One region of the Shewanella sp. 10B genome, then DNA from elsewhere that is predicted to be linked to it. Evidence: predicted binding sites of a transcription regulator. Region 1 holds the regulator's gene; each other region holds the start of a gene.
The links. Region 1 encodes sigma-54, which starts transcription at its own class of promoters, with help from an activator protein. Its sites were predicted from a motif close to GTTGGCACGNNNNTNGNNT; they were not measured.
Positions count from the first base shown of each region.

Region 2: a site for sigma-54 is predicted at 4,423-4,441, ahead of flgA (flagellar basal body P-ring formation chaperone FlgA). Genes of this name have one in related genera too.
Region 3: a site for sigma-54 is predicted at 4,202-4,220, ahead of M0415_RS18925 (flagellar hook-length control protein FliK). Genes of this name have one in related genera too.
Region 4: a site for sigma-54 is predicted at 4,734-4,752, ahead of M0415_RS01635 (DUF3192 domain-containing protein). Genes of this name have one in related genera too.

Region 1 covers NZ_JAMDJO010000002.1:726,492-733,888, forward strand. The annotation lists gene kdsC (3-deoxy-manno-octulosonate-8-phosphatase KdsC) at 1-501, shown strand, start outside; gene lptC (LPS export ABC transporter periplasmic protein LptC) at 498-1,058, shown strand; gene lptA (lipopolysaccharide transport periplasmic protein LptA) at 1,045-1,596, shown strand; gene lptB (LPS export ABC transporter ATP-binding protein) at 1,593-2,324, shown strand; gene M0415_RS10800 (RNA polymerase factor sigma-54) at 2,430-3,905, shown strand; gene hpf (ribosome hibernation promoting factor) at 3,934-4,221, shown strand; gene ptsN (PTS IIA-like nitrogen regulatory protein PtsN) at 4,224-4,667, shown strand; gene rapZ (RNase adapter RapZ) at 4,664-5,518, shown strand; gene M0415_RS10820 (HPr family phosphocarrier protein) at 5,505-5,780, shown strand; gene mgtE (magnesium transporter) at 5,979-7,343, shown strand.
Region 2 covers NZ_JAMDJO010000008.1:119,042-126,438, forward strand. The annotation lists gene flgE (flagellar hook protein FlgE) at 1-668, opposite strand, end outside; gene flgD (flagellar hook assembly protein FlgD) at 731-1,519, opposite strand; gene flgC (flagellar basal body rod protein FlgC) at 1,544-1,960, opposite strand; gene flgB (flagellar basal body rod protein FlgB) at 1,963-2,367, opposite strand; gene M0415_RS19060 (CheR family methyltransferase) at 2,512-3,351, opposite strand; gene M0415_RS19065 (chemotaxis protein CheV) at 3,453-4,373, opposite strand; gene flgA (flagellar basal body P-ring formation chaperone FlgA) at 4,578-5,285, shown strand; gene flgM (flagellar biosynthesis anti-sigma factor FlgM) at 5,362-5,688, shown strand; gene M0415_RS19080 (flagella synthesis protein FlgN) at 5,691-6,116, shown strand; gene M0415_RS19085 (LPP20 family lipoprotein) at 6,251-6,700, opposite strand; gene M0415_RS19090 (FlgO family outer membrane protein) at 6,697-7,329, opposite strand.
Region 3 covers NZ_JAMDJO010000008.1:91,287-98,683, forward strand. The annotation lists gene fliO (flagellar biosynthetic protein FliO) at 1-264, opposite strand, end outside; gene fliN (flagellar motor switch protein FliN) at 298-672, opposite strand; gene fliM (flagellar motor switch protein FliM) at 685-1,716, opposite strand; gene fliL (flagellar basal body-associated protein FliL) at 1,757-2,281, opposite strand; gene M0415_RS18925 (flagellar hook-length control protein FliK) at 2,364-4,115, opposite strand; gene fliJ (flagellar export protein FliJ) at 4,275-4,721, opposite strand; gene fliI (flagellar protein export ATPase FliI) at 4,733-6,070, opposite strand; gene fliH (flagellar assembly protein FliH) at 6,039-6,986, opposite strand; gene fliG (flagellar motor switch protein FliG) at 6,973-7,397, opposite strand, start outside.
Region 4 covers NZ_JAMDJO010000001.1:399,494-406,890, reverse strand. The annotation lists gene M0415_RS01660 (DUF3549 family protein) at 1-894, shown strand, start outside; gene M0415_RS01655 (DUF3301 domain-containing protein) at 891-1,277, shown strand; gene M0415_RS01650 (Mpo1-like protein) at 2,932-3,237, opposite strand; gene M0415_RS01645 (GNAT family N-acetyltransferase) at 3,230-3,868, opposite strand; gene M0415_RS01640 (DUF2789 domain-containing protein) at 4,013-4,246, shown strand; gene M0415_RS01635 (DUF3192 domain-containing protein) at 4,296-4,694, opposite strand; gene M0415_RS01630 (hypothetical protein) at 4,842-5,231, shown strand; gene M0415_RS01625 (Zn-ribbon-containing protein) at 5,231-6,004, shown strand; gene syd (SecY-interacting protein) at 6,112-6,762, opposite strand; gene queF (NADPH-dependent 7-cyano-7-deazaguanine reductase QueF) at 6,822-7,397, shown strand, end outside.

The sequences.
Region 1 (7,397 bases):
GCACAAAAAATTAAACTGCTGATCTGCGATGTGGACGGAGTGTTTTCCGACGGCCGCATTTATTTGAGTAACTCAGGGGAAGAGCTCAAAGCCTTCCACACCCGCGATGGTTATGGTGTGCGCTCGTTACTAACCAGTGGTTTTAATCTGGCGGTGATCACTGGCCGTCAGTCTAAAATTGTCGAAAACCGCATGACGGCGCTGGGTGTGACGCATATTTATCAGGGCGTGGATAATAAATTCGTGCCCTATGAAGAGCTGCTGTCGCTCTACAATGTCACCCCAGAAGAAGTCGCCTATATCGGTGATGATATTGTCGACTTGCCGGTGATGAATGTGGTCGGCCTTGCCGTCTGCGTTGCCGATGGTCATCCCTATGTCCGTCAACACGCCCATTTTGTGACTCACTTAAATGGTGGGCATGGCGCACTCAGGGAACTCACGGATCTGCTCTTACTGAGCCAAAATAAGTTCACTTCCGCCCATGGGATGAGCATATGAGTCGTGTGACCCTCGCCATTATCGCCTTTTTTGGTACTGCGCTGGCGCTATATTGGCAAGTGCAGCAAAAACGCGGTGGCGATACGGATGACAGCTTGAACGTCAGCGACAGGCCCGATTACATTATCGAAGATCTGCGCAGCATTGAGTTTAATGAGCAAGGGCAAGTTAACAGTCGCGTCACGGCAAAGCACATGGAACACTATGAGCTGAAAAACCAAACCGACTTTACTCAGCCCGTCTATCTTGTCTATCCCGACCAAGGTAAAGCAAAATGGCAGATCCGAGCCGACCAAGGTCGACTCAATAAAGATACCGGCAAGGTTGTATTAGAAAATAATGTTATTATCGATGCCATCAGCCCTGGTGAACCCATACAGACATTGTCCACCAGTTTTTTAGAACTCGATCTCAACACTATGATAATGACCTCTGACCGCATCATTTACGTCACAGGGAAAGATTTTAATATTCAAGGGCAAGGCCTTTATGCCGACCTTAACGCGCAGGAAGTGCAATTGACCAGTCAGGTAGTAGGAACCTATGAAGCAAAATAACATATTACTTGCCGGCCTAATGCTAATCACCAGCATGAGTGCCTTCGCCAAGGTCGGTGACTTACAGCAAGAAGTGAAAATTAAAGCCGTCAGCCAAACTGCGGACATTAAAAATAACCAGATCATTTTCTTCGGTCCGGTTGAAGTCACTCAAGGCTCGATTAAAATCCATGCGGATCAACTACGTGCATTTTCTGCCGAAGGGGAAAACAGCAAGATTTTAGTGGCAACGGGCAACCCTGCGACCTACAGCCAAATTCTCGACGATGGACGCCCAGCGTCGGCGAGCGCCAAAGAAATTCGCTATGAAATGGCGACCCGCACCCTGACCTTAACAGGCTCAGCGACCCTAGACCAAGCGGGTAGCCAAGTGACGGGTAACCTCATCCGTTACGATATTATTCAGCAGAAACTGATCGCTGAGAGCACGGGTAGCGGTGATGATCGCGTAATCACCATTATTCAACCTGACAACTATCAGGAAGAACTCAAGAATCAGCCTGCGGACAAACCTGTGAAAAAACAGGATTCTAAATGACCCAAATCACCTTAAAAGCACAGAATCTCGCTAAGAGTTATAAGAGTCGTCAGGTTGTGAAAGATGTCAGCCTGACGGTGAAAACGGGTCAAGTCGTCGGCCTACTCGGCCCAAACGGTGCGGGTAAAACCACCACCTTTTACATGGTCGTGGGCTTAGTCAAAAGCGATAAAGGCCATATCTTTATCGACGATGATGATTTAACCGCCGATCCTATGCACCTGCGCGCTCGCAAAGGCATTGGTTACCTGCCACAGGAAGCCAGTATCTTTCGCAAGCTGACAGTGCACGACAATATCATGGCGGTACTGCAAACCCGTAAAGAGCTCAATCGCGATCAACGCGAAGAAGAGCTGGAACATCTGCTCGAAGAGTTCCATATCACCCATATTCGCGATAGCCAAGGCATGTCGTTATCGGGCGGTGAGCGTCGCCGCGTCGAAATTGCCCGCGCCTTAGCGGCCAATCCTAAGTTTATTCTGCTCGATGAACCCTTCGCCGGTGTCGACCCGATTTCGGTTATCGATATCAAGAAAATCATCGAACAACTCAAGAGCCGAGGCCTTGGGGTATTGATCACAGACCACAATGTGCGCGAGACTTTAGACGTCTGTGAACATGCCTACATTGTCAGTCACGGAAACCTGATTGCCGAAGGAACTCCCGCAGAGATCTTAGACAATCAGCAAGTTAGGGCTGTGTACTTAGGTGAACAATTCAGGCTATAGTTACTTAAACAGAGCCAATTAGCCTTGAATTTTGGCTTATCTGCGCCATCAATATGATAACAAGCGGCCTAAATTCAAAATAATAACGTAGGGATCAGCGGTAACATGAAAGCGTCACTCCAGCTCAAACTGGGTCAACAGTTAACCATGACGCCACAACTTCAACAGGCCATTCGTCTGTTGCAATTGTCGTCATTAGAACTGCAGCAAGAGATCCAGCAAGCCTTAGACTCTAATCCCCTTCTCGAGCTGGAAGAGGAGCAATTCGACGCGCCTACCGAACGTAAGCAAGATATCGCCGATACCGACTTTAGCGAAACGACAGCCCAGCCACAGGAACAAGACAATTCCACCGTGGACATTGCCGAGTCGTTGACCAAAGAATCCCTGCCCGAAGAACTACCCATGGACACCACTTGGGATGAAGTCTTTACCGCATCGCCAAACTCAGGTTCTGGCGCCAGCCGTGAAGATGACATGCCCTTCCAAGGGGAAACCAGTGAAGGCCTGTACGAACATTTAGAATGGCAGAAAAACCTCACGCCCTTCTCTGAAACCGATTTAGCTATTGCCACCGCGATTATTGATGCCATCGACGATCAAGGTTATCTGACTCAAAGTACTGAAGATATCCTCGAGGCCATGGGCAATCCTGAGATCGAGCTGGATGAAGTCGAAGCCGTACTCAAGCGCATTCAACACTTCGATCCCGTCGGTGTCGCCGCAAGGGATTTAAGCGAATGTCTGCTTATCCAACTCTCCCATTTTTCGCCGGATACCCCACACCTCGAAAACGCCCGTATGTTGATCAAAGATCATTTAGATCTGATCGCTGCCCGCGACTTTAGGTTGTTGATGCGTAAAACCAAGCTTAAGGAAGATGATCTGCGCGAGAGCATTGCCCTCATCCAAACCTTAAACCCTCGCCCCGGTTTGCTCATCACCCCTGTCGATGAAGAATATGTCATCCCCGATGTGTCGGTGTCGAAGAAAAATGGTCGCTGGGTGGTCGAGTTAAATCCAGACTGCATGCCAAAAATCAATGTTAATCAGCAATATGCAGCCATGGCGCGCAGCACCAAAAGCCAAGCCGATAGCCAATTTATCCGCGGGCATCTGCAAGAAGCCAAGTGGTTTATCAAAAGCCTTGAAAGCCGTAACGAAACACTGCTCAAGGTGGCAAACTGCATAGTGCAATATCAACAGGGTTTCTTCGAATACGGTGAAGAAGCCATGAAACCTATGGTCCTAAACGATATCGCCGAGGCGGTAGAGATGCATGAGTCCACCATTTCACGGGTGACCACACAAAAATACATGCATACCCCAAAGGGACTTTTTGAACTAAAATATTTCTTCTCAAGCCACGTCGGGACTGATGATGGCGGTGAGTGCTCATCCACGGCAATCAGAGCCTTCATTAAGAAACTGGTTGCAGCGGAAAACCAGAAAAAACCATTAAGCGACAGCAAGATGGCGCAACTTCTGGCAGAACAGGGAATTAACGTTGCGCGCAGAACCATTGCGAAGTACCGAGAGGCGATGCTTATTCCCCCTTCCAATCAGCGTAAAAGTTTATAGCCTAAAGTGGAAATCGGAGGACGTTTATATGCAAATAAACCTGAGTGGACACCATATCGAGATTACTGAATCGTTACGGGCTTATGTTGAGGAAAAGTTTTCAAAACTTGAACGTCATTTCGAACAGATCAATAATGTGCACGTTGTGCTCAATGTTGAGAAAATGCAACAAATTGCCGAAGCGAGAATCAACCTCACCGGTGGTGAAGTCTTCGCGACTTCAGAGCATGCAGATATGTATGCTGCCATAGACGTCCTGATCGACAAGCTTGATCGTCAGGTTATTAAACACAAAGAGAAGTTAACAAAACACTAGCAATGGAACTTCGTACCATACTGCGGCCGGAATGCACGACCTGCGCCACTCCGGGCAGTAAGAAAAAGGTACTGGAACTTATCAGCGACTTAGCCGCTGCCCAGTACCCCACCCTCTCATCTCAAGAGATCTTCGAAAGCCTAGTGGCGCGCGAAAAGATGGGGAGCACAGGTATAGGTAACGGCATCGCCATTCCACATGGTCGATTAACCGATATAACACAACCCATAGCCATATTGGTGAAATGTGAGGAGCCGATAGCCTTTGATGCTATCGATAAACAACCTGTCGACATTTTATTTGCGCTGCTAGTGCCTGCTGACCAATGTCAACAGCACTTAAGCACTTTGTCCTGCATGGCTGAAAAGCTCAGCGACAAGCAAATATTGAAGCAATTGCGCAAGACGCATGATGAAACGGAACTCTATCAGGTAATCACTGGATGAAACTGGTCATAGTGTCAGGGCGCTCAGGCTCAGGCAAATCGGTCGCACTAAGAGTGCTTGAAGATCTCGGCTACTATTGTGTCGATAATCTTCCTTTGCCGCTGATTGGCAGCTTACTCGAACAGCTCAAGGGCAGTAACGATCTCGTCGCCATCAGTGTTGACGTGCGTAACCTGCCGGAGCAAGACAAGGTACTCGTCAAACAGCTCGCCAGCCTGCCAGAGGGCACTGAACTTACCAGCTTCTTCTTAAACTCCAGCGATAAAGTACTGTTAAAGCGCTACAGCGAGACGCGGCGCTTACATCCCTTATCTAAGAGCCGAGTATCACTGCAAGAAGCCATTAAGCTTGAAGGCAAGTTGCTCGAGCCCCTGTCACAGCAGATGGATCACTACATAGATACCTCGAATCTGAATATCTATGAACTCAGCGACCAAGTACGGCAAATCCTGCTTGGCAGTGTCGATAAGGAACTGGTGATCAACTTCGAGTCTTTCGGTTTTAAGCATGGTATGCCAACCGAAGCCGACTTTATGTTTGATGTGCGCTTTTTACCCAACCCCCACTGGGAACCCGAGTTGCGCCCCCTCACAGGTTTAGATGAACCTGTGGCAGAGTTTTTAAATCGCCAGCCCTTGGTCAATAAGTTTATTTGGCAGATTGAGAACCTACTCGAAACCTGGTTACCCCACCTCGAGCGTAATAACCGCAGTTATCTGACCATTGCCATTGGCTGCACAGGCGGACAACACCGCTCTGTTTATATCGCCGAGCAACTGGCTAAACGCTTTAGTAACGGTAAACATCAAGTCAATGCACGCCATCGGGAACTGACAAATGCCAAAGCTTGAACGCCAGGTCACCATCTGCAATAAACTCGGCTTACATGCCCGCGCAGCAACTAAACTCGTGGTGTTGGCCTCAGAGTTTGATGCCAGCATTACGCTGATCCAAGGTGAAAAACAGGCCTCTGCCGCCAGTGTTTTAGGGTTACTTATGCTAGAAACCGGCATGGGTAAAACCATTACCCTGATTGCCGAAGGCCCAGATGCCGAGCCCGCGCTCAATGCCATTTGCGCGCTTATCGACGCTAAGTTCGACGAAGCCTGTTAATCGTATCGATATCTCTTCTCGATGATTCCTGCCGTTATTCAGCACCCCGTTTGGTTTTGATTTCAGCACCTTATACCAGTAAAACACATTTGTGACTCGACGCCCTCCCGTGCGCTCAATTACAATATACTGCTGCGCTTTGGCTTAAGCCCTCAACAGCCAAACGTCCCTATCCACCGTCGCCATCTTGGAGGAAACATGCCTGTAGAAGCCTCAGACAGCTTACAAGTCGAACAACGTCTCGACCAACTGAGCCATGCCCTCAATAGCGGTATGTTTGTGCATGTCAGGCAAATGCTGCAAAACATGGCGGCGTCGGATATCGCATTGATTTTAGAGTCCTCGCCCCCTAAAGCGCGGCAAGTGCTGTGGCAACTTATCGATCAAGACCAGCTCGGGGATATTCTCGATGAACTCAGTGAAGAGTTAAAAGATCCACTGATCCGCGCCATGAGCCCTGAGCGGGTAGCCAAGGCGACCGCCAGTATGGATACGGACGATCTCGCTTATATCCTGCGAAGCTTGCCAGATACGGTCTATAAGCAAGTATTACAGTCTATGAGCCTGCAAAACCGCCAGCGGGTCGAGCAAGCGCTCTCCTACCCCGATGAAACCGCGGGCAGCCTAATGAACACAGATACTGTGACCTTAAGGCCCGATGTGAATATCGATGTGGTGCTGCGTTATTTGCGCCAACGGGGCAACCTGCCCGACACCACTGACACCTTATACGTGGTGGATAAGCACGATCGCGTACTCGGCGGCGTCAAACTTGCGGATCTGCTCACCTGCGATCCCAATACTCATATCAGCAGCATTATCGATACCGATATCGAGAGCATTCCCGTGGGCATGTCCGACAGCGAAGTAGCACAGCTGTTCGAGCGCCATGACTGGGTGTCCGCCCCCGTGGTCGATAGTGAGGGCAAGTTACTCGGGCGTATCACCATCGATGACGTGGTGGATGTTATCCGTGAAGACGCCGAGCACTCCATGATGGGGATGGCGGGGATGGACGATGATGAAGATACCTTCGCCCCTGTAGTGAAAAGCACTTTCCGACGCTCGCTCTGGTTGACGATTAACCTGTTTGCCGCCCTGCTGGCAGCCTCTGTCAGCAATATGTTTGAAGGCACAATCGAACAATTCGCCACGATTGCGATTTTAATGACGATTGTCCCTAGCATGGGCGGAGTCGCGGGCAATCAAACCTTAGCACTGGTGATCCGTGGGATTGCCTTGGGTCATATTGGCCAGAGTAACGCCCGCTGGCTGATTGGCAAAGAACTCGCCATTGGCTTTTTGAACGGCCTCATGTGGTCGATTTTGGTGTTTATCGCGGTATTAGTTTGGAAAGACGATATGGCGCTTGCCAGCCTGATTGGCGGCGCAATGCTTATCAATATGACTGTCGCAGGACTGGCTGGCGCCAGTATTCCGCTGATCTTAAAGCGCTTAAAAGTGGATCCTGCGTTAGCGGGCGGCATGGTGCTCACCACAGTCACCGATGTGATTGGCCTGTTTGCCTTCTTAGGATTAGCGACCCTGTATTTAATGCACTAGTACTCAACCTGCTAAAACGAACAACAAAAATGGCGCCATAGGGCGCCATTTTAA
Region 2 (7,397 bases), on a different contig from region 1:
TTGTTTTCACCGTTATAGGAGCCGTTATTTGGCTTCACAAAATAGGTGGTCATGATATGCGGCTCACCGAGTGAGTCGTAAATCGTCATCGAGGTCACGCTGTTATAGGTTTTGGAGTCCAGCGGGTCAAAGGCTGCAGGATCGAGTGAACCTTCTTTCGCGTTCAAGTTCATCTGCATAGTCACGTTTTCAGTCTGAACAGGGCTACCGGCAGTATCAGGAATTTGTACTGGCTTAGCGGTGGTTAAACTGACGGATGTCGAGTTACCGTCTTTATCTACCGGGAAGGTTTGTAAATAATTACCAGCTGAATCAACCATATAATTATTTTTGTCGACTTTAAATGCACCAGCACGGGTAAACTGATGATCTAAGGTACCAATCTCAGATGCGGTCACAAAAAAACCGCCCCCTTTGATCGCTAAATCTAAAGAGTTATTGGTCAGCTGCAAACTACCTTGGTGGAACTGCTGCGCCACTTGGCTCGTTGCCACACCACCACCGACGGCGGTTTTAGAGTTAGAGAAAATTGAATTAGCGTAAACATCCGCAAATTCAGCACGCGATTCTTTAAAGCCAATGGTATTAGCATTCGCGATGTTGTTCGCTGTAGTGTTTAAGTCTTTCTGTGCAGCAGAAATGCCACTCAATGCAATGTTAAACGACATAATTCACCTCTACATTTCACTCAATTCAATTAAGGACTCAGGTCCAACTTAATACTGACAAATTAGGTTTCTGATACCGCGAGTACATCAGAGAGCTTAATACCTGCACCACCGCGAAGATTCAGAATCGCCCCAGTGCTTGCAGTGCCTAACGAAACACTGGTCACATGGGCATAGGTCGAGACGGCAAGCTCTTGAGATTTACCATCGACCAGTCCACTGGCTTTAATGGTGTAATTACCGGCACTGACAGGCTCGCCATTCTTATTCAGGCCATCCCATGTCACAGGAATGTTGCCGCCATCACTGCCATCGATGTTAAAGGTACTGACCACTTGGCCTTTATCATCCAGTACACGCACGTTAATCACAGGAATTTTATCTGGCGTACTCACCACACCACTCAAGGTAGGGCTTTCGGTCGACACATTGCCGGTATCGGTTGGGATCAATACCTTACGTCCAACTAATCCCGATGCTTGCAGCGCCTGACTCGAGGTCATCACACTGTTTAAATTGACGATTTCATCGTTAAGCTTTGAAATACCATCCACGGTCGAAAAGGATGCCATTTGCGCAATCATCTGATCGTTGTCGACGGGCTTAAACGGATCCTGCATCGACAACTGCTGACTGAGTAATGAGAAAAAGTCTTCCTGCGTCAGCTGTTGGCTCTTGGCTTCTGGCACAACCGATTGGCTAGGCAAGCGGATCCCATCTAAAAATGGATTGCCGGTTGATGTACTCGTTGTGCTCGTTGTGCTCGTGGTATTAGTCGCCACCGTATTCGATTGGCTCTTAGTTTGAGTCGTCTGAGCCGTATTCTGGCTAAGTTGGTTAATGAGGCTCACAGCTTACCTCCTAAATCGCGCATGTTATTTACCCATCCCAAGTGTTTGTTGCAGCATAGATTTTGCGGCTTCAGCGACTTGAACATTCATCTGATATGAGCGAGAGGCAGAAATCATATCCGCCATTTCTTCCATGACATTCACATTCGGCTTATAAATAAAACCATCCGCATCCGCCATCGGATGATCGGGCGAATACTCTTTTAATAGGGGTTTATCGCTCTCAACGATGCCTTTTACTGCAACACCTTGAGAAGCTTGCTGTTGGCTCTGCGCTTTCGCCATTTCAGCTTCAAAAATGGGATGACGTGAGCGGTAAGTTTTATCAATACTGCTAGAAACAGAATCGGCGTTAGCGATGTTACTCGCCGTGGTATTGAGTCGGACGGACTGAGCTGACATACCAGAGCCAGCCACATCAAAAATGCTAAATAAACTCATGATTAATCCCCTCTCAGCGCTTTTTTCATGCCGCTAAACTTACTGTCCAAAAATCCCAGAGACATTTGATATTCGAGCGCATTTTGCATAAATGCCGACTGTTCCTGTTGAATATCCACTGTATTTCCATCTCCAGTATCTGGCTGATTTGGCACACGGAACTTCACGTATTGTCCCGTTAACTGTGCGAGGCCAAAATGCTGCTCATCGCCGGTCATCTCAAGGCTATTGCGTTGCTGTTGCTGGGTCTTCGCAATATTTAAGGCCGCAGAAAAATCGACGTCACGGGCTTTATAATGTGGCGTATCGGCGTTTGCGATGTTGCTTGAAATCACTTCGGCACGCTCGGCACGTATCCCCAAAGTGAATTGGTGCACACCTAGTGCCTTATCAAAATTAATCGCCATAAAATTGCCTCCATCGTGACTCTCACGGGAACAAAGCAATTCATGTGCCAAAAAACAGAAACTATCAGAAATGTGTAGAAATGGGGTTTGGCGGGGTAAAAAATTACCGACTCATGTCGGTAATTTTTATTTAATATCAGAGCATTAAGTCTTTTTCTGGTAATAGATACCAGGGTTGCAACGAACCATATCAAATTCATCCGTCAGACCCGCAATCGACTCTGACGCGCCGAGAAAGAGTATGCCCTTCGGATTTAATGCGGCAGCAAATTGCCGCAAAATTTTTGCTTTTGCCTCAGGGGCAAAATAGATCAGCACATTTCGGCAGAAAATAATGTCGAACTTGCCTAGCAAAGTGTAACTCTCAAGCAGATTGTGGGCGCGAAAATTGACTAAACGCTTAACGTTGTCCTTTACCCGCATGTTGCCAGAGGGCAAAGCATCAAAAAACTGGCGCTTACGTTCCTCCGATAGGCCACGTGCCAATGCCAAACTGTCGTACTCGGCATTTTTGCAACGTTCCAACATCGAAGGCGAAAGATCGGTCGCTTGAATTGAAGCGCCTCCCGGCAAAGCTCCCGGCTTCTTCTGTTGATATTCTAAAATCGTCATTGCCAACGAATAAGGCTCTTGGCCAGAAGAACAGGCAGCCGACCATATCTTTAATGGACGGCCCAACTTACTGTATTCAGGTAGCAATACATTGCCTAGTAACTCAAACGGATAGCGGTCACGGAACCAAAGCGTTTCATTGGTCGTCATCGCATCAATGACTTCCGCCCGCAACGCGCGCTCCGTTGGCTTCATCGAATGTTTCACCACATCGGATAACGAAGGCAGATTATATTTGCCCATCAAAGGCGCGAGACGGCTACGCACTAGGTACTGTTTATTTTCCCCCAGTACGATGCCGCTGTGTTGTTCTAAGAACAACCTAAATTGATTATATTCGGCTTCTGCGAGTGATTTGTCAGGCACATTCACGTCCTAGATCCTATAGCAAGCACCCAAATAAGTGCCAACAATCATGTAATAAGGGCTAGATTATAGCGTAAAGCACCACTAGGCACTAACCCACACTTTCACTACAAACTTAAATGCTTGTTCACTGCCGCAGCTAATTCGTCTGGGTTGAATTTAGCGATAAAATCATTAGCGCCTACTTTTTGTACCATAGCCTGATTAAACACGCCGCTTAACGAGGTATGTAGTACAACCTTGATATGCTTAAGCTTTGGATCGTCACGGATCTCAGCCGTTAAGGTATAACCATCCATTTCTGGCATTTCAATATCCGAGATAATCAGCGGGATTTCCTCGGCCACATTATTCATTTCACCCGCAATAGCTTTTAACTTATCGAGCGCTTCACGGCCATCTTTTGCCGTATCAATCTGTAAGTTTAACGACTCGAGCGCGCGAATAATTTGTTTACGAGCCACTGCCGAATCATCAATCACCATAATATGGTAATGCTGACTTCTATCGATTGTCAGTTGCTCATTGACTTCTTCACTGATTGCAGTTTTGACTGGTGAAATTTCATCGAGGATCTTTTCAACATCAAGAATTTCAACCAGTTCACCTTCGATTTCGGTGACAGCGGTTAAGTAAGAATAGCGACCAGCCCCTTGTGGTGGCGGCATAATGGCTTCCCAGTTCATGTTGATGATACGTTCAACTGAACTGACTAAGAAACCTTGTACGCTGCGGTTATATTCTGAAATGATGATAAAGCAATTTTCAGTGCTGGCTAACGGACGCCCGCCGGTTGCAGCACTCAGATCGATTACCGAAATAGTCGTGCCGCGAATATGGGCGACACCTTTGACGTAAGGATTAAGTTTAGGCAAAGTCGTTAACGGTGGACATTGCAAAACTTCTTTTACTTTGAATACGTTAATCCCAAAACGTTGACGACCATTCAACTTAAATAGCAATAGTTCTAGTCGGTTTTGACCTACGAGTTGGGTTCGTTTGTTGACTGAATCAAGAATACTCGACATAACTCTGCCTTGTTGTTCTGTTTATGTACGGCCCTAAACTCGTTTGAGTATAGGCATATTAATTGCTTACGTCTTGTTATCGATAACCATAGTTGAAACTGAGTCAAACTTCTGACACGAAATCTTGGCCGTTATGGCATGGAACAGTTTCAAACTTGATAAAAGTATAGGTGCATTCTGGCGTTACAAGCTAGTCTCTTCATTATGAAAGTAAATTTAGTCTATTTTTTGAGTATCATCGCCCTTTCCTTCGCCACTAAGGCCAATGCCGAGCCCGTGGTACCTAGCATATCGGCGATATCCGAATTAGCTAAAGCTCTTATTAATGAAAAGATTTCAGTACCATCTAACGCTAAAGTTGAGATCCTTCCGCAAACGATAGACAGTCGTTTGCTTCCTTCTCAATGTGCCTCTCCCATTCGAGTCGAGCTCGCCTCCGACCGAGAAATCAGCCGCAACAACACGGTAAAAGTCAGCTGTGATACACCCGATTTAGCCTACCCTTGGCAGATTTTTATGTCGGTGCGGGTCGATATTCTTTTCCCGGTTGTGGTCGCTAGCGAAACACTGGCGCCAGGCGAACTGATCAGCCCAACACAGGTTGAAATCCGTTACGTCGACCAAAATAGTTTACGCGGTATGCAATTTAGCGATACCAGCCAACTTTCAGGAGTACGGGTAAAACGGCGTGTCGCCAAAAACTTCCCTATTTTTGCCAATAACCTTTGTTTTGTTTGTAAGAATGATTCAGTATCAATTTATGTGCGTTCCAGCAATTTTGTGCTAAAAACCGTAGGCGAAGCGCTACAGGATGGTAATATTGGTGACCAAATTAGGGTCAAAAATAGCAGTTCAAACAAAGAACTAGATGCCATAGTCACGGCCATTGGCGAAGTCGAAGTTAGAATGTAAAATAAACTAAAGCTTTTCGATGAGCTGCCGATACCCCAGTTAAGAAATCCCCGTATACACGACGCTGGAGCCTAAAATGGCAATTGATATTAGCAAATTTAACGCCGGAGCGGCCGCGCAAGTCCGTTCAAACACAACAAAGAAAAGCAGCGAAAGTGAGCAATCGACTCAGGTTGCGGCTAAATCGACTCAACAGAAAGGTGACTCAGTTGTCATTACGGCTCAAGCTCAACAGCTACAAGGAGCTCAAACCAAAATGGCCAGCCTACCTGAAGTAGACCAAAAGAAAGTCGCTGAGATTAAACAAGCGATTGCCGAAGGTCGCTATAAAATTGACCCCGAAAAGTTGGCTGCTAACATTGCCAGCTTCGAAGCTGAATTGAATGACCTCAATAAAGAGTAACTATGACAGAAATAGCTAAACTGGTAGATCAACAACACGCCCATTTGGCTGTTCTTAAACAGATTATTCTTAAGGAAAAAGGCGCTTTGGTTGACCAAAACGCCGATTTGCTTTTATCGCTTGCGGATCAAAAATCATCATGCCTGCAAGAACTCAAGGCCAATGATGACTTACTGGCCAATCACAGCGATAAATCCTTACTCACCTCGCAAGTAGAACTATCCCATAAAATGGCCGCCGTAAAAGAGGCCCTTGCCGAATGTAAGGATCTAAACGCTCAAAATGCTAGCCTCATCGAGATGAATCTAGCGAGTCTAAACCGTTTTGCCCAAGCCTTACAGGCGAGCCGAAACGCGACTACTCTGACCTATAACGATAAAGGCAGAACCTCGACCCTTTCAAGCTTAGGCAATGATTTGAAAGCCTAAGTCATGCATCATAAGTAAACGGGATATAAACAAAAGCCGCGCTAAAACTTAGCGCGGCTTTTGTTTATTGGTACAGCACGACGAGCAGTCATCCAGACCTAGCTCTAAAACCAACCCTAGCACCAACCCTAGCACTAAAAATAGGTAACATCTTTAATTCTTTGTGGGCGGCTCTGCTGTTGGTAAATCTGCCATACCTTGGCAAAATCAAGTTCTAACTCAGTCACATAGTGGTCCCCTGCCGGATAGCTTTTTACCACTTTCGCGCCGCGGATCACCCCAGTCACAGACGCTTTAACATTATCATCTGTCAGCATCCAATCACTGACACTACTGTTGGCGGTGATCTTCTGTCCATACACTTGTTCAGCCAGTTCACGGTAGGCCACGATTTTTGACGCCTGCATCGCCATTAAAACTCGTTGGGACTGCTCTTTGGCCGGTTGAGTCGCTAGCGGGGCGTAACCTATTGCCGTCAGTTTAGGAAAACTACTTGGGGGCACATCTTCCCACTGAACATATCTATCTTTAGTTGCACACCCAGTAAGAAGGAGCGCCGCAACAATTAGTAAGTAGCGTTTCATTTTCCATCTCCTAGTACCCGAACCTCATTCATACCAGGGCTCGACTGGCGATATAAAATCCCATCCTGAGAGATAACTTGCTCGGAGGGCTGCATGTAATTACTCAATTCTTTTTGAGTCACAAAAGTCTGCGATGCCGATACCACACGATTGTTACTTAGAGTGACAATCCGAGTATTGATTGCCATGCCATTGGTTGTCGGGCTCATGGTCGATACGACGATATGGTCAACGGGTAAATTGGTCGAAAGCTTTTGCCAATCGCGCGTCAAAATAAAATCGCCATCAGCCGTCACTCTCAGCCCATCACCTAAATTCAAATCCACCACATTGAACATAAAGCTATGCAAAGACGTCATCAGCCCTTGCTGCAGCTGCTGCGCCAGTGCATTGGTGCTACTCAAATTCCCAACTAACACAGGCGTGGCAACAACGATAGGCTGGTCGGGACGCAGTGCATCATTCTGCTTGACTAACTCAGTCACAATTCGCTGCGCGAGATGATTAATCGTCGCCGTAGGCGGCAAACCATTGCCGTCAGCTAAGCTAGGTTTGGGCGGTGCCACGGGTTTAGTCGCACACCCAACCAGCACTAACAGTGCCAGCGGAATGAATGCACGCTTCAGCATAAGAGTAACCTCGTCATCAATATCAATGTGGCCCAGTGGGAGCCGCAATCTTTGCCATAAAGCAAGCA
Region 3 (7,397 bases), on a different contig from region 1:
CAAACGCTCCTTCTGCCCAAGCGATGTTACCGCGAGGGTTTTCAGTACACTGTGATTAGTCGGCACTAAATTAAATCGCCGCAGCAGGTAGGCTAAGGCGAAGATAAGCAATAACACTAAAATAAGACCGCCAAGCATGCTCGCTGCGGCGGCCATTTGCGAGGGTTCTGCCACTTTCGTTGCTGTCGCGGTACTTTCGTTAGCAACGCCAGCAACACTCGCCTGAGTCGCTGCTACTAGACTGAGAATTACCGATGTGCTCATCTCGCTCCTTCAGGCTTCGTGTTTATCGGTGAATTACTTAAGCTTTTTAATCCGCTCAGTTTGACTGATCACATCCGTTAGGCGGATACCAAACTTATCGTTAACCACAACCACTTCGCCATGGGCGATAAGCGTGCCATTGACCATCACATCTAGCGGCTCACCCGCGACCCTGTCCAACTCTACGACAGAACCTTGGTTCAACTGCAGCAGGTTACGAATGCTGATATAGCTGCGACCGACCTCCATCGAGATCGTCACAGGGATATCTAAAATAGTGTCTAGTTTGGCGGCTTCGGCCTTACTAATTGGCTGCGACTCGTCTACCAGCTCGTCAAGGTCAATGGCATTAGCCTCTTCCAATGCCTGCTCGGCCATGGCTGCTGCCCAATCATCATCTGTACTCATCTCACTTCACCTTTATAATTCGGATATGTCTCTGGCTTTGCCTTTACGTGTCACTAATTGCAGTTCGGATTTGACCGTTTCAGGACGTGGGATTTTTTCGTAAATTTTAAGTGCTAGATTATCGCGTGAACGCCCCATTTTACAGCGATACGTCGGTAAGTCTTCGATTTTCATCATAATGTATTCAGGCAGCTCGATTGGAATAATATCCCCGGCCTTGAAGTTCATGACGTCTTTGAGTGTGAGTTCATGCTCAACCACACTGGCATCAAATCCGACTTTCACATCCATAATTTCGTCATGCAGCGCCTGTGACCAACGCATGTCCGTGTCTTGTTTATCACTCTGCACACCGGCATCGAGTAGTTCACGGATAGGTTCAATCATCGAATACGGCATAGTGATATGGAAGTCACCGCCGCCGCCATCCACTTCGATATGGAAGGAGTTAATCACCACCACTTCAGTGGGACTGACGATGTTCGCCATAGCGGGGTTGACTTCGGAGTCTAAATAATCAAACTCCACATCCATCACCGGCGCCCACGCATCTTTATAGTCTTCAAAGATAATCTTAAGCAAAAGTTGCACGATGCGACGTTCGGTCGGGGTAAATTCCCGCCCTTCAATCTTGGCATGGAAACGGCCATCGCCGCCAAAAAAGTTGTCCACCAGAATAAACACTAAACGCGCTTCCATGGTGATCAGTGCCGTACCTTTTAAGGGATGAAAGCGCACCATGTTCAAGCTGGTCGGGACGAATAAGGTGTGTACGTACTCACCAAATTTCAGCATTTGCACGCCGTTAATCGACACTTCGGCCGCACGACGCATCATGTTGAACATGCTGATCCGCAGGTGACGGGCAAAACGCTCATTCACAATCTCGAGCGTGGGCATACGGCCACGCACGATACGGTCTTGGGAGGAAAAGTCGTAGGAGCGAGCTTCCAGCCCCGCGGCATCAAGCTCATTATCCTCTTCGACGTCATCGACTCCGTGTAAGAGCGCATCAATTTCGTCTTGGCTTAATAAATCACTCACAGTATTGTCTTCGCCTCTTTAAGGTGCTGAAGATAAAAGGTTATTGCATTACAAAACCGGTAAAGAGTACTTTCTCAACCACTTTACGTCCGGTCACGGATTGCAAGGTATTTTGCACGCTCAGCAGCGCTAATTGCCGCAATTCATCTTTACCCGCCTGAGTACTCAATTTTTGTACATCGGCGCCACTAAAGGTGGTTAACAGCGCATCTTCAATCAACGGAATATGCTTTTGAGTCAAAACATCATCGTCTTGGCCTCTAACCATCAATTGCACTTTAATTTCAACGAGACGAGCGCGATCTGGCCCAGGGAGATTAAATAAAAAGGGTCGTGGCATTGGTACGTAGGCCGCCATTGCCGCATCGGCGGCAGGAGTGGTTGCCTCAGTAGGCGCAGTCCCTTCGGCCGCTGCTGCAGGGGCTTCATCACTGCTACCGAGGAAAAACCACAGCGCACCACCTATTAATAGTGCCACTAAGACGCCCGCACCGATAAAAATAAACTTCTTCTTACTTTTAGGCGCTTCGGTGCTTTCAAGTTCTAGTGATTCTTCCTTGGCCATTTTATATACTCTTTAATTGGCTAAATGCGGGAATGGATTAGGATGCGGATTATAATCCGCATTATTACTATAGGTTACCTTCTTAAGCGTAATAATCTATACCTGAATTTAAACTAGTTGCTTGATTTAAACCTAAATCTAGCTCTTCTGCCGAGAAATCATCCACATTTCCACCACTCGAACCACCCGCTTCACCAAATCCCCCCTCACGGCGTTGACCTTGGTCACCTTGAGAAACATGACTGTCGGCCAATTGCATGCCTTGTTCCTGTAATAATTCACGCAGGCGGGGAATGGCTTGTTCGACCACATCGCGGGTTTGCGATTGTGTGACATGGAACTGCACTTGTGTCTGGTCGCCATGGACTTGCACTTTAACCAACATATGCCCAAGTTCTGGCGGATCTAAACGGATTTCCGCCTGTTGGATACCCTGGCTTACCATAGTCACCAATTGCTGCTTCATCACAGGTGAAAAGCGCTGGATCATCTCCTGCATTTGGTTTTGAGTTTCTACACCTTGGCGCAAGGAAAGCTGCACTTGCGGAATATCTTGACGCTGGGTTGCTGGCGTTGCCAAAGAATGCAGTGAAGATACTGCTTTAAACTCCACAGGCTTAAACTCGCTGCCCGCCTCTTCGCTGCCAGGACTTAAAGCAGCAACTTGGCTATCTTGCTGCGCATCGAGAGTAACCGCTAGCTTAGCGTCTTTTAGCAAAAAGCCTGCTGAAATCTCGGCGCGGGATGGGTTGTCGGCAGTAAGACTCGGATCTATGGCTGTGGTACCTGATACATTAGTCGCGGCATTAGTGCCTAAGGTATTAAGATCGTTAGCATTAGCGGCTGTGGCTGCATTCGTCGTTAATACATCACTCGCAGAGGCATTGGCCGCTTTAATTGGTGTTTGATTATCAACGACTTGGGACACCATACTTTGGGGTGCTAGAGCTTTATCTGCTGGCTGCGTCGACACATTTATTGCCTTAGCGCCAATTGTTGCACCAAGCTCTGTTGTACCAGGCTCTTTTGCCCCTAACAAAGGTTCACCCTCAATGGGTAAAATATGATTTTCGGGCGGTTTAACGAACTTTTCGCTGCGCAGACCTGAAAGTAGCGCAGCATCATCAATCAAAAGCGAATCATCAACTAAAGCACCTTGAGTATCCGTTTCCGCCACTGTCGCGGCCGCAACCAAAGCATCAACATCAACAGCTGGGATCTGTGGTTCTACACTCTCAGTAGCAGCAACATCAGCCGCGTTCTGTTGTGAGGCTTGCTGCTGTATAAACTTTGCGGTGACTTGCGCAGTATTTTGTCCGGTCGCCTTTGAGGTGACTGACTCAGAGTCTGGTGTTTCAGAACTCACATCCACTTTTGTATTGCCAATGCTTATGTTGGAGACCTCGACAAACTTAGCCATTTCATCGGAAAAAGTGCCGTCAACAATAGAACTGTCGGTCTGAGATGGGTCATCGACTAATAATGAAGATGTAGAGTCTGCGTCCACCGTTGCCGTGATATCGGCCTCAAGCGGCAAAGACTCGCCCGGAGCTGCCGCTTTCTTCATCTCATTTGCCATACCAATCTGGGCGAAAATCAAGCTGATATCGGCTTCATCATCGGTATTGGTATCGTCAGTGCTGGCTTCCGCTTTAGCAGATTTGACGGCCACATCCTGAGATATAGGGGTTTTAGTCGAGGGGGATGATACGGATGTAACTGAAGCCAACGCTGCAGAAAAGTCTTCACTATTAGCATCTTGAGTCAATGCTTTACTCGAGCTAGCGCTGTTTTTCGCGCTTGACGCTAATAGGATGTTGTTCATTTGTTGCATATCAGCTCCTAAACATTCACCCCAAGACATAAAAACATGCGGGCAAACGTCAATTTATGCGGCTTTGGCCATATCTTGCATAAAGCTAGCAAATAAAATGCCAACAAATGGAGCTTACTGATTGAAGAAACAACTTAAACAAGCAATGGCTAGCTTGGGTTAGGGTTTATTGCGGCGAAAAAACTGCTGAGAGGCAAATTCATCTGTCATCTTTTGCTCTTTCTTCAACTCAAGTGCTTGGCGTTTTTTCTCTTTATTCTCTAAGAGTAGTTCTACTGCCTTACGTTTCTTCTGCTTCTCGAGCCAATGCTGCTGACGATAATTTTTTTGCTTCTCCCCATCGGCGACCACACGATTTTGCTGCGCAATGGCCTCATCGATTTGGCGGATAAAACGGTGGAATTGGTGATAATGGCTGGCGCTGATGGCTTGTCCCTGCTGAGACTGCATCTGCTTCATGTAGTCCAAGCGATAATTGTTGAGTGCATCCAACTGATTTTGACGCTTTTGACACTCTAATTGTGCCGACTTTAGCAACAACGCAGCCTGTTCCTCTGCATCGAGGGCTAATTTTAACACCAGCAATAAAGGATCGGCATTCGCCATAACAGTCTCGATTATTTACATTGCGCCGCGAGTTGCCCAAGCATGACTTGGCTATCGGCAAAACTAAAGGCATCACGCATGGTTTGGCGTAAGAAGGCATTCATCGCAGGTTGCAGGCGTATGGCGTTATCGATTCGCGGATCGCTGCCTTGGGCATAAGCCCCGATCGAAATCAGGTCCTTATTCTGCTGGTAAAGGGAATAGGTCTGTTTGACGCGGCGCATGGCTTCTAAGTGCTCGTTCGAAATCACCATTGGGGCCACACGGCTAATGGAAGCCTCAATATCGATTGCGGGATAGTGCCCGGAATCAGCTAATGCACGGGAGAGCACAATATGGCCGTCGAGGATAGCCCGAGATGCATCGGCAATAGGATCCTGTTGGTCATCGCCCTCGGTCAGTACAGTATAAAATGCGGTTATAGAACCTTGCCCGGGACCACCATTGCCTGCCCGCTCAACCAAACGTGGCAATTTCGCAAATACCGAAGGTGGATAACCTTTCGTCGCCGGTGGCTCACCTACGGCTAGGGCAATCTCCCGCTGCGCCTGGGCATAACGAGTCAAACTGTCCATTAATAACAATACGTTATAGCCTAAATCCCGAAAATACTCGGCAATACGAGTAGAGGTTTCACAGGCGCGAAGGCGCATTAATGGTGAAGTATCGGCGGGCGCCGCCACCACAACCGAGCGTGCTCTGCCCTTTTCACCAAGGATTTCTTCAATAAATTCTTTAACTTCGCGACCACGCTCCCCCACTAATCCCACCACAATAATGTCAGCGGTAGAGCCTCGCGTCATCATGCCGAGTAGCACACTCTTACCCACGCCAGAGCCTGCAAATAGGCCCATACGTTGGCCCTTACCAACGGTGAGCATGGCATTGATGGCGCGTACGCCCACATCGAGTGGTTCGGTGATCGCTCGGCGAGAAAGTGGATTGATGGCGTTACTGTGCCTCGGCGCCTGTTGCTCAGTCGATAAAGCGCCAAGACCATCTAATGGCACACCATTACCGTCGAGTACGCGCCCCAACAGGGATAAGCCCACATTGAGCCCCGCCTGCTCACCGAGGGGAATAACCCGTGCGCCGGGTAACACACCGCGCAATTCCTCAATCGGCATCAGATACAGCAGTTCATCGTCGAAGCCAACAACTTCGGCGATCAACTCTCCCGCCATGGTTTCGATAGAACACAAGCTGCCAACGGGGGCGCGACAACCACTAGCTTCTAAGGTTAAGCCAACCACGCGCACCAGTTGGCCACTGGCGACAGCACGGAATGGCGGGACTTTATCGATGCAATGATTCAGCTTATTCAGCAGTTGATGGCGGCGATTTTGCATCTTGCTCTCCATCATGTTGTGGCTGGCTACTTTGCGCCTCGTCACCTAGCTCGGTAGTCGAGGCAACTTTTGCGGCGTTTTCCTCATCGAGGACCGCTTGGCGCTGTTGCTGCTGATGACTCAAATGGGATTGTTGATTACGTAAGGATTCAAATACCGCATCAATGCGCGAGGATAGGGTTAAATCCACCAACGAGCGTTGGCTACTAATGATGCAGTCGCCGACAGAGAGGGTAGGATCCGCCTCTAATTGCCACTGATTAAGGTTCAATTGAGTACTGGAATATAGCTTCTCGACTAAAGTGACATCGTCGGGATGGAGACGAATACTGACGCTTTGCTCCTTGATCGGCAATGATTCAACCCCTAAACGCAGTGCAGATAAAATTTGCTCTGGATGGGTTTTAAGTTCATGACCAATCACAGATTTAGCCAGCGCCATGGTTAGCGTCATTAAAGAATGTTCAATATCGCCATCGAGTAATTGCAATGGCTTTTCAAACTGACTCAGCAGTCCTTCGAAGCGAGTGACTAATGCCTTCGCTTCGGCAAGCCCAGCTTCGAGCCCCTGCTCATGCCCTTGGGCTAGGCCCTCGGTATGGCCTTGCTCTAATCCTTCGAGTCTGCCCTGCTCTAGCCCTTCGGCATAACCTTGGGTCTTGCCTTCGTTAAAGCCTTCCTCCTCGGCTTGAGCGCGAATGTCTTCAATCTCGGCCAAGGTTGGTGGAGCAACCGTTTCAACGGCCACGGCCTTCGGCGATAGTTGCCCTGCATAACCAAACAGGTTGGAGACACCCTCTTCCTCGGCTTCGGTGACATCGGGTAATGACCAATGACTGAACTCAATATCGGCGTCGCTGACGACCCTGTGGGACAATTTATTGTCGCTATTGTCACTCCGATTAGAGGAACTCATCGCCACCACCGCCGCCTAACATGATTTCACCGCTGTCACTTAAACGACGTGCAATTGACAGAATTTCTTTTTGAGCAATCTCCACTTCGCTGATCCGGATCGGGCCCATGGCCTCTAAATCGTCACGCAGCAATTCGGCGGCCCGTTTTGACATATTGCCCAGAATTTTATCTTTAAGTTGATCGTCGGTACCTTTAAGTGCCTTCATCAACACATCCTGCTGCACTTCACGCAGCAAGGTTTGGATACCGCGGTCGTCTACATCGATCAGGTTTTCGAACACGAACATTAAGTCTTGGATTTGCTGCGCCATTTCCTCGTCGGTTTCGCGCATGGTTTCCATCAACTGGCTTTCGATACCGGTATCGAGGTAGTTCATGATGTTGGCAGCCGCTTTTAAACCGCCCATCT
Region 4 (7,397 bases), on a different contig from region 1:
TTAGTCACGCCCTACCCTTACCCTATCCAAGGGCATGCCCAATTTGCCATCGTGTTTTGGAATGAGAGCCAACAGCACTTTATTTGGTTCCTAAAGCTACCGTTAGACGAACAAGGACTGCTCTCGCCTGCGCCGCGCTCACAGTTTATTGAAATGGTATTAACGGCACTGGGGCAAGATCCGACTCAGCCATTAACCGATGAACAGCAGGATCGCCTCGCTAACAATCCGTTTAGCTTTAAGCCCAGCCAAGAAAAACTGGCGGTATTTAACGCCTTAGTGCGTAAACAGTTAGGTTTAAGCGCTTCTATTCAATATGAATTTGCAGTGCAATATCTCTCGGGACATATTGCAACGAGTGAATGGCAGCATATTGGCCTGCAAGGTTTGAGCGACGTGTGTGTTCGCCTTGGCGAGTTAGATCACGAGCAGCAACTCCTTGCCAGTTTTGACAATAGTGCGATTGAAGTACAAATTGCCCTGTGCCAATGTCTCGAACACCTGCATTTAACAGAAGCGCTCGCCAATAAGCTTTACGCTAAGTTTGTGGCGGCTCCTCCCGAGTACCAAGCCTATTACTTGCGCGCACTCGCCTCTCATACCGAATTGAGTCAGCAAGCCCTCGCCCATCTTCAACAAACCGAGCGCTTAGAGGCCAATGAACTCATCAGCATCGCGGGCCGAAACTGGACCGTATTAAAGCAAGAGCTGAGTCGCAGTATTTATCTGGAAGCACTGGCACGACAACCCCAAGCCTTTTTTAATCAGATATTTGCTGATATTGTGGCGATTCCCAGTTTGCGTAACCACTTATTGGGTGAGTTAAGAAACCCCAATCGGAGTGTTCAACTATCACAGGCCATTGGCGGCTTGTTTAAGGCTACAAGTAAATGATGTCAGATCTGCTGTTAATTATTGCGCTAGTTGTGGTTGCGGCCTTCTTTTGGCAATTACGTCAAATGGCAGAATTGAGCCGTATTTTTGCTGAAAAAGAATGTTGCCGACAAAAAGTACAGCTCTTAGCCATCGCAATGGAAACGGCTCGCCCCAGCCTTGGCGGCACCACAGGGATCTGTTGGAAGGCAAAATACCTATTCGAATTCAGCACCGATGGCATCAATCAATACCGCGGTCATATTTGGATGCTAGGGAAAAAAGTGCAAAAGATTGAATGGCCTATTTTCCCAGAGCCAGAATGGCAAGAAGCACCAATGGCCAAAGGCAAGTTTGGTGGTTGCAGCAGCCAAAGTAGCTGTAGCTCGGGCAAGTGCCATTAAGCCACTACAGTGAACCTTTGACTGAATAGATAACGCCGAGCTGTATGGATAACACTAAGCCATAGTTCGGCTCTACATCCGCACTCAATCAGCTTAATCTGCACGAATACCAAAAAAGAAAGGGCGTGGTCATTAGACCACGCCCTTCTGTTCTCTGTTAAGCTATCCCGCTATTTTCGTGCTCCCTGCACCATCCATGCGTCAACTTGCATCCTGCATCATCCCTGTTCAATCCGTGATATTTCCCTGTACTCAACGTACTTCCCTATCTCTTGGCGTTCCTTTTACCAAGCTTGCTCTTTCCTGAGCGGTTCCAGCATCATCCGTGAAATAGGTTCAGTAGCATCCTTTCTATTGCACTCCATGTGCCATTGCAATCCTGTGCAATTAGGCTATCTATCCCTGATAGTCTTTCCTTCCGTGGTTCGCATCGCTTTCATCCTGAAAGTCTCTCCTTACCACTCCATCAGTGTTTATTCCTTAAACACTGTCCAGTCATCCTGACTGCTAACTTCCTGTTCGCTGTAGTTCCGTCTACAAATGAATTCTACGACAGCTATGGCAGGCAAGCTTTCGCAAAAGATAAAAATGTAAGCCGCCATATTAAGTTCATAATGGAAAAAATTTCTTAACATATTGATTAGATGTGACTTACCTAAAACTAGGTAGTCATTGTCAGTCAAAAAACTTACAAATCACTTACAGCCTTGTGAGATATATCTCACAAGAAGTCGGGCAATTTATGCCGTTGGAAGGCACAAACATTGATTTATCCCGAGACGCTTAAACACATCAAAGGAAATAGCGACTGCATAAAAGAGTAAAAATCGTTCGATAGATTTTATTTTAAGATATACCGCACGTAAAAGTGGACATTATGACATATTGTAAAAATAGGCGTAGGAGAATAGAAAAAAGAAAGGGGCGCACTATGTGCACCCCATTTATCCTCTGCAAGCCATCCTGCTTGATTGTGCTCCCTGCACCTTCCTTGCGATCGTTTGCTCCCTGCAAGCGTCCTTTAATCCCTTTATTTCCCTGTGCAGTGAAGTCTCCACTACACTCAATCCTTTGACCCGAATATCCTATTTCGGCTCCTGTCACATCCAGTGACTCATCCCAATCGCGTCCTGCTGAATCCTTTCCTCACCATAGTACAAGCTGTTCACCCTTATACTTATCCTTTTACTCGATACTTCCTGCATCCAGTAACGCTTAATCCTTAAGCTTGTCCTTTTCATCCTGAAACCTGCTATCCCAGCAGATACAACGTCCTCTATCATCCATGAGAAAGCAGCCTTGCTTTTCCTTAGCCTATCCTAGGCAGATGACAGTTTTCCTACTGTCAGTGGTTCAAATCCAAGAACCTGAATTCGTCGCTTCTTGCGTCCCTCTCGCCTGTATTGCAATCCCTGCTGTCCATTTGCTTTGGCGATGAGTTAATTCTACGTGGTTCTCGCTATTTTTGTTTCGGTTAAAGAACACACACTAGCGCACTTTTCATACAATCAAGCTTTATTAAAACATAACACTATGATTTTAAATACACTTTAAAAGCTGTGATTACAAAACAGTCAGTAAGAAAACATTTTATCCTACAGGCTTTGTAAGCGATCTCTCACACGGGTGTCAGCTTCTCACTGGTCAGGGATATTTAGCACTTCAACTTACCGGTGATAATTTGTGCAAACATCACCCAATCACCCATCAAACTGTACAAGGGATATTGGAATGTCGCGGGGCGATTATGCTCAAACACAAAGTGTCCCACCCAAGCAAAACCATATCCCACTAAGGGGATAAACAGTAAAAGCCAACCATTTGCGAAAACCAGCGCAGCGACGAATAACAGGAGCACTATAAAACTGCCAATAAAGTGCAATCGCCTGCAGCTCAAGTCCTGGTGCTGTGAGAGGTAAAAAGGGTAAAACTCAGCGAAGGAGCGGTAAGGTTCATTCATCTTGTTGGCCCGTGTAAAAAAGTAATTGTCCGGCCACATTGCCTATGCTCAATTCTCCGAGGGAGACAAAATCATGTTGCATAAATAACTGGCTATGGGCTTCTTGAGTAGTAAAGACCCCAATCCCCTCAAGTTCGGGCTGCTCATCGCACCAACTTACTACGGCTTGCACAAGTTGATGACCTAACCCCTTTCCCTGCTCATTAGGCGCAAGGGCAATAAATTGTAGGATCCCGCAGTGCTCGCTCGGTAGCAGCTCGACGATGCTCGATTCTTTCTTCATTATCGCCTGAGTCGATTGCCAGCCTGTACCAAGCAACATCTTGAGTCGCCAGTGCCAATAGCGGCCCTCCCCGAGGGGCACTTCCTGAGTGACCACACAGGCAACACCAACTAAGCGTGTTTGATCAAACAGCCCAATTAAGGCTTGCTTCTCCTGCCAGAGCGCATTCAACTCTTCACGGATTGCGGCACGTAATTTTTGTTCGTAGGCGAATTTGTCTGAAGTGGATAAAGCATCCACAAAGAAAGGGTCGTCATGATAGGCGTTGTAGAGAATCGAAGCGGCGAGGCGTAAATCTTCGGCGGTGAGATAAACTGCACGGCACTCATCCAAGGTATTATTGTCCATTTTTAGAATTCCTTGATTTAGATCACACTCTTAGGAGTAATTATCACTGTATCAAGGAAACAAAAAAGTGCAAATTTTAATCATAGATTGCATTTTTCAGTGAGTTGCATACCCTAAATAAAGGCACACTGAGAGGATGCGAGCATGGATACAACGCCAGTCGATTTGAGTCATCTATTTGAACAGTTGGGATTAGCCAATCAAGCTCAAGCCATAGGGCAGTTTATTGCGACCCATCAACTTCCCCCTGACACACACTTAACCGAAGCGCCATTTTGGACGCAGGCACAAAAGAGTTTTCTGACCGAGGCATTAGAGGCCGATGCCCAGTGGACCGAACTTATCGAGCAGCTCGATGTGCAATTAAGAAAGCCCTAATGACTTAGGGCTGAGACTGAATCACTTCATGGCGAGTTGCGTTGAGTCGTTAAATTTTGTTGTAGGCGGTGTCGCCCCAACCGACTAACACACTGTTACTTAAGACGATTGGCGTGCATTCATCCTTAGTGGTTTTACCGTCACTGTGGGTATGCTGGGTGCGATAAAAGAGGACCAACACTTCTTTATCGGCTTGGCCGTCTTTCTGCTGCAGATAAGATTCGCTAAAGTCCGAGGCGCCCATCAGGGTCATCACTTGGTCTTTGCTCATGCCAAGGCTGAGCTTAGTCAGATTATTGCGGTTTTTGTCCTGTGTTTTTTCCCAAGATTCGTTGCTATCCCACTTAGATTCACTGTCGCCGACATTGACCACACAACCGCTAAGACCTAAGCTTGCTAACCCTAAAAACGTGACCGCGATGAGTTTGCGATTAATATTTGCGTTCATATTATGACTTCCTGTGTACTTGTTATAAAAATGCTTAAAAAGCAAAATCAATGCCAAACAGCAATGTATTGATTTATAAGAACTAAAATAACCACGCCACAGTAAGTTAGTGAAAAACACGATATAGATTAAGGAATTTCACTTATTATGAGTCCGATTGACCAAGTGTTAGCAGCAGCATGCGCACTCGAAGCCAGCGGTAAAACCCCAAGCCTTGCCCTGATCAAAAGCCGCGTCGGTAACAAAATCCCTATGCCGCTGTTAATCCAAGGATTACAGCAGTTTAAATCGATACCCAAAGCCGAGCGTGAGCGTTTAGCTGCCCAATCACAGCCCGTGGTTGAAGAGACACACACCGCCGAAGCCTCGCCACTCACAGTCACAGTCACCACTCTGGCGCAGCAGTTAGCCCAGTTACAACAGGGCATTGAACAGGCCCTCGCGTTAAAAAACAACGAGATCATGCAACTCAAAAATGAACTTATCGAGCTGAAACAACGTGTCAGTCAACTCGAATCCCAAGGAAAATCCGCTTAATGTTTGTCACCGAATTGCGCTTTGAATGCTTTGCCGATACCACCATCAGTGCGGCAGAACGTGCCATCAATCAATTACTCGAAGCCTACCGCGCTAATGGCCAAATCCTCGGCCGCGAATTTTCTGTGGCCTTTAATGAGGGCGAATTTCGAGTACGCTTACTCATGCCTGAAAAAAACAGTTTGGCTCATCGCTATCACAGCCCTTGGGTGAAAAAAGCGCTGGCGGAACTAACCGAGGCTAAGCTACTGGCGCCACGGGAAAAATTTATCGGTCAAGATATTAACTCTGAGGTGAGTAACACTGAGCCACCCAGCTGGCAGCTGCTGTACACTAGCTATGTGCATATGTGCTCGCCCCTGCGAAGTGGCGATAACTTATTGCCCATTCCGTTGTACCAAATCCCCGCCACCTTTAATGGCGATCATAAACGGGTGATCCGCTGGCAAACCGAGTGGCAAGCCTGTGATGAGTTACAAATGGCGGCGGCTACTAAGGCAGAATTTGCCGCGCTGGAAGAATTATCCAGCCCTAGCAGTGATTTATTTAGGAGAGGTTGGGATTTACGCGGCCGAATCGAATACCTGACCAAAATCCCCACCTACTATTATTTGTATCGCGTCGGAGGGCAGGATCTGCAATCCGAGTTAGCTCGCCCCTGCCCACGCTGTGGCAGTCACGACTGGAAACTCAATGAGCCGCTATTAGATATGTTCCACTTTCGCTGCGAACCTTGCCGCATAGTGTCTAACTTGTCTTGGGATCATCAATAACTGACCCATTGATGAATGGCAAACTCGGCAGGCAAAATTGCCGAGCCGAGTTTGCCAAACAGGTTTGCAAGAGGCTTTTCAAGAGACCTTTGCACATTTCCCCGCGCTTAACGCTTACCTATCAGGTTGTGCCACATACGTTTAAAGCTGGCAACAATCCCCGGATGTTCAAGCGCTGGCATAGGCAATTCTTCATGTTTCACGGGCGGCGCGATACGTGGCGATAAGGCCTCAATAAATTCAGCTAAACTCGACGCCAATTGGGTGGAAGGAAGCTCGCCGGGGATTTCAACCCAGACACTACCATCGGCATTATCGACAGTTAGCATCTTATCGCCCTCATCAAGCAAACCAATAAACCAAGTTGCTGGTTGCTTGAGCTTTTGCTTCATCATTAAGTGGCCGATGATATTTTGTTGCAGGGCATCAAAATCTGCCTCGTTCCATACCTGCAGTAATTCGCCCGAGCCCCATGGTGAATCAAATAACACGGGCGCCGCAAAATATTCACCATAAAAGTGATTGATATCAGGCCATAATGTTAGCTCAAGCGCATGTTCAACATTCGCAAAACTGCCAAGGTGTTCACGCTTAACGGGGAGCCAAGACACCGCCTCATCGGACGCTTCATCAAACTCACCTTGAATACACAAAGATGGCTCGCCCTGCGGGTAATATCGTGGTAATTCGCCTAAAGTTGATAGGTAGGATCGATGGTAATTATCTAAAAATTTATCGAGAGCAGGCAGACAAGACACTTAAGCACAATCCAATTTCGGGTATAATGTGCGCCTATTTTGACATGGAAACAGTATTGATGACACACAATCACGATCCCTATAGTGATGCAAAAGAGCTTGCCGGCCTAACCTTAGGTAAAGCCACGGATTACCAAGCCGAGTATGATGCGTCGCTGCTGCAAGGGGTTCCTCGCTCACTTAACCGTAACGCTATCAACCTCACGGCGGAAAGTTTGCCTTTCCACGGAGCCGATATCTGGACGGCCTATGAGTTGTCATGGCTAAACGCCAAGGGCAAACCTATGGTGGCAATTGCCGACATTCAGCTAAGCCATGAAAGCCAAAATCTGATCGAGTCAAAATCCTTCAAACTGTATTTAAACAGTTTTAACCAAACCAAGTTCGACAATATCGAAGCTGTGCAAAAAACCTTAGTGCAGGATCTCGGTGAATGCGCCCAAGGCCAAGTCACAGTGAAGATTATTGAGCCTAAGAGTTTTGGTATTCAACGCGTCGTCGAGCTGCCAGGCACTTGCATTGACGATCTGGATATCGAAGTCAGCGACTATGACTTTAACCCGGATTATCTAGAAAACAGCACAGATGACAAACAGATTGTTGCCGAGACACTCAATTCTAATCTGTTGAAATCA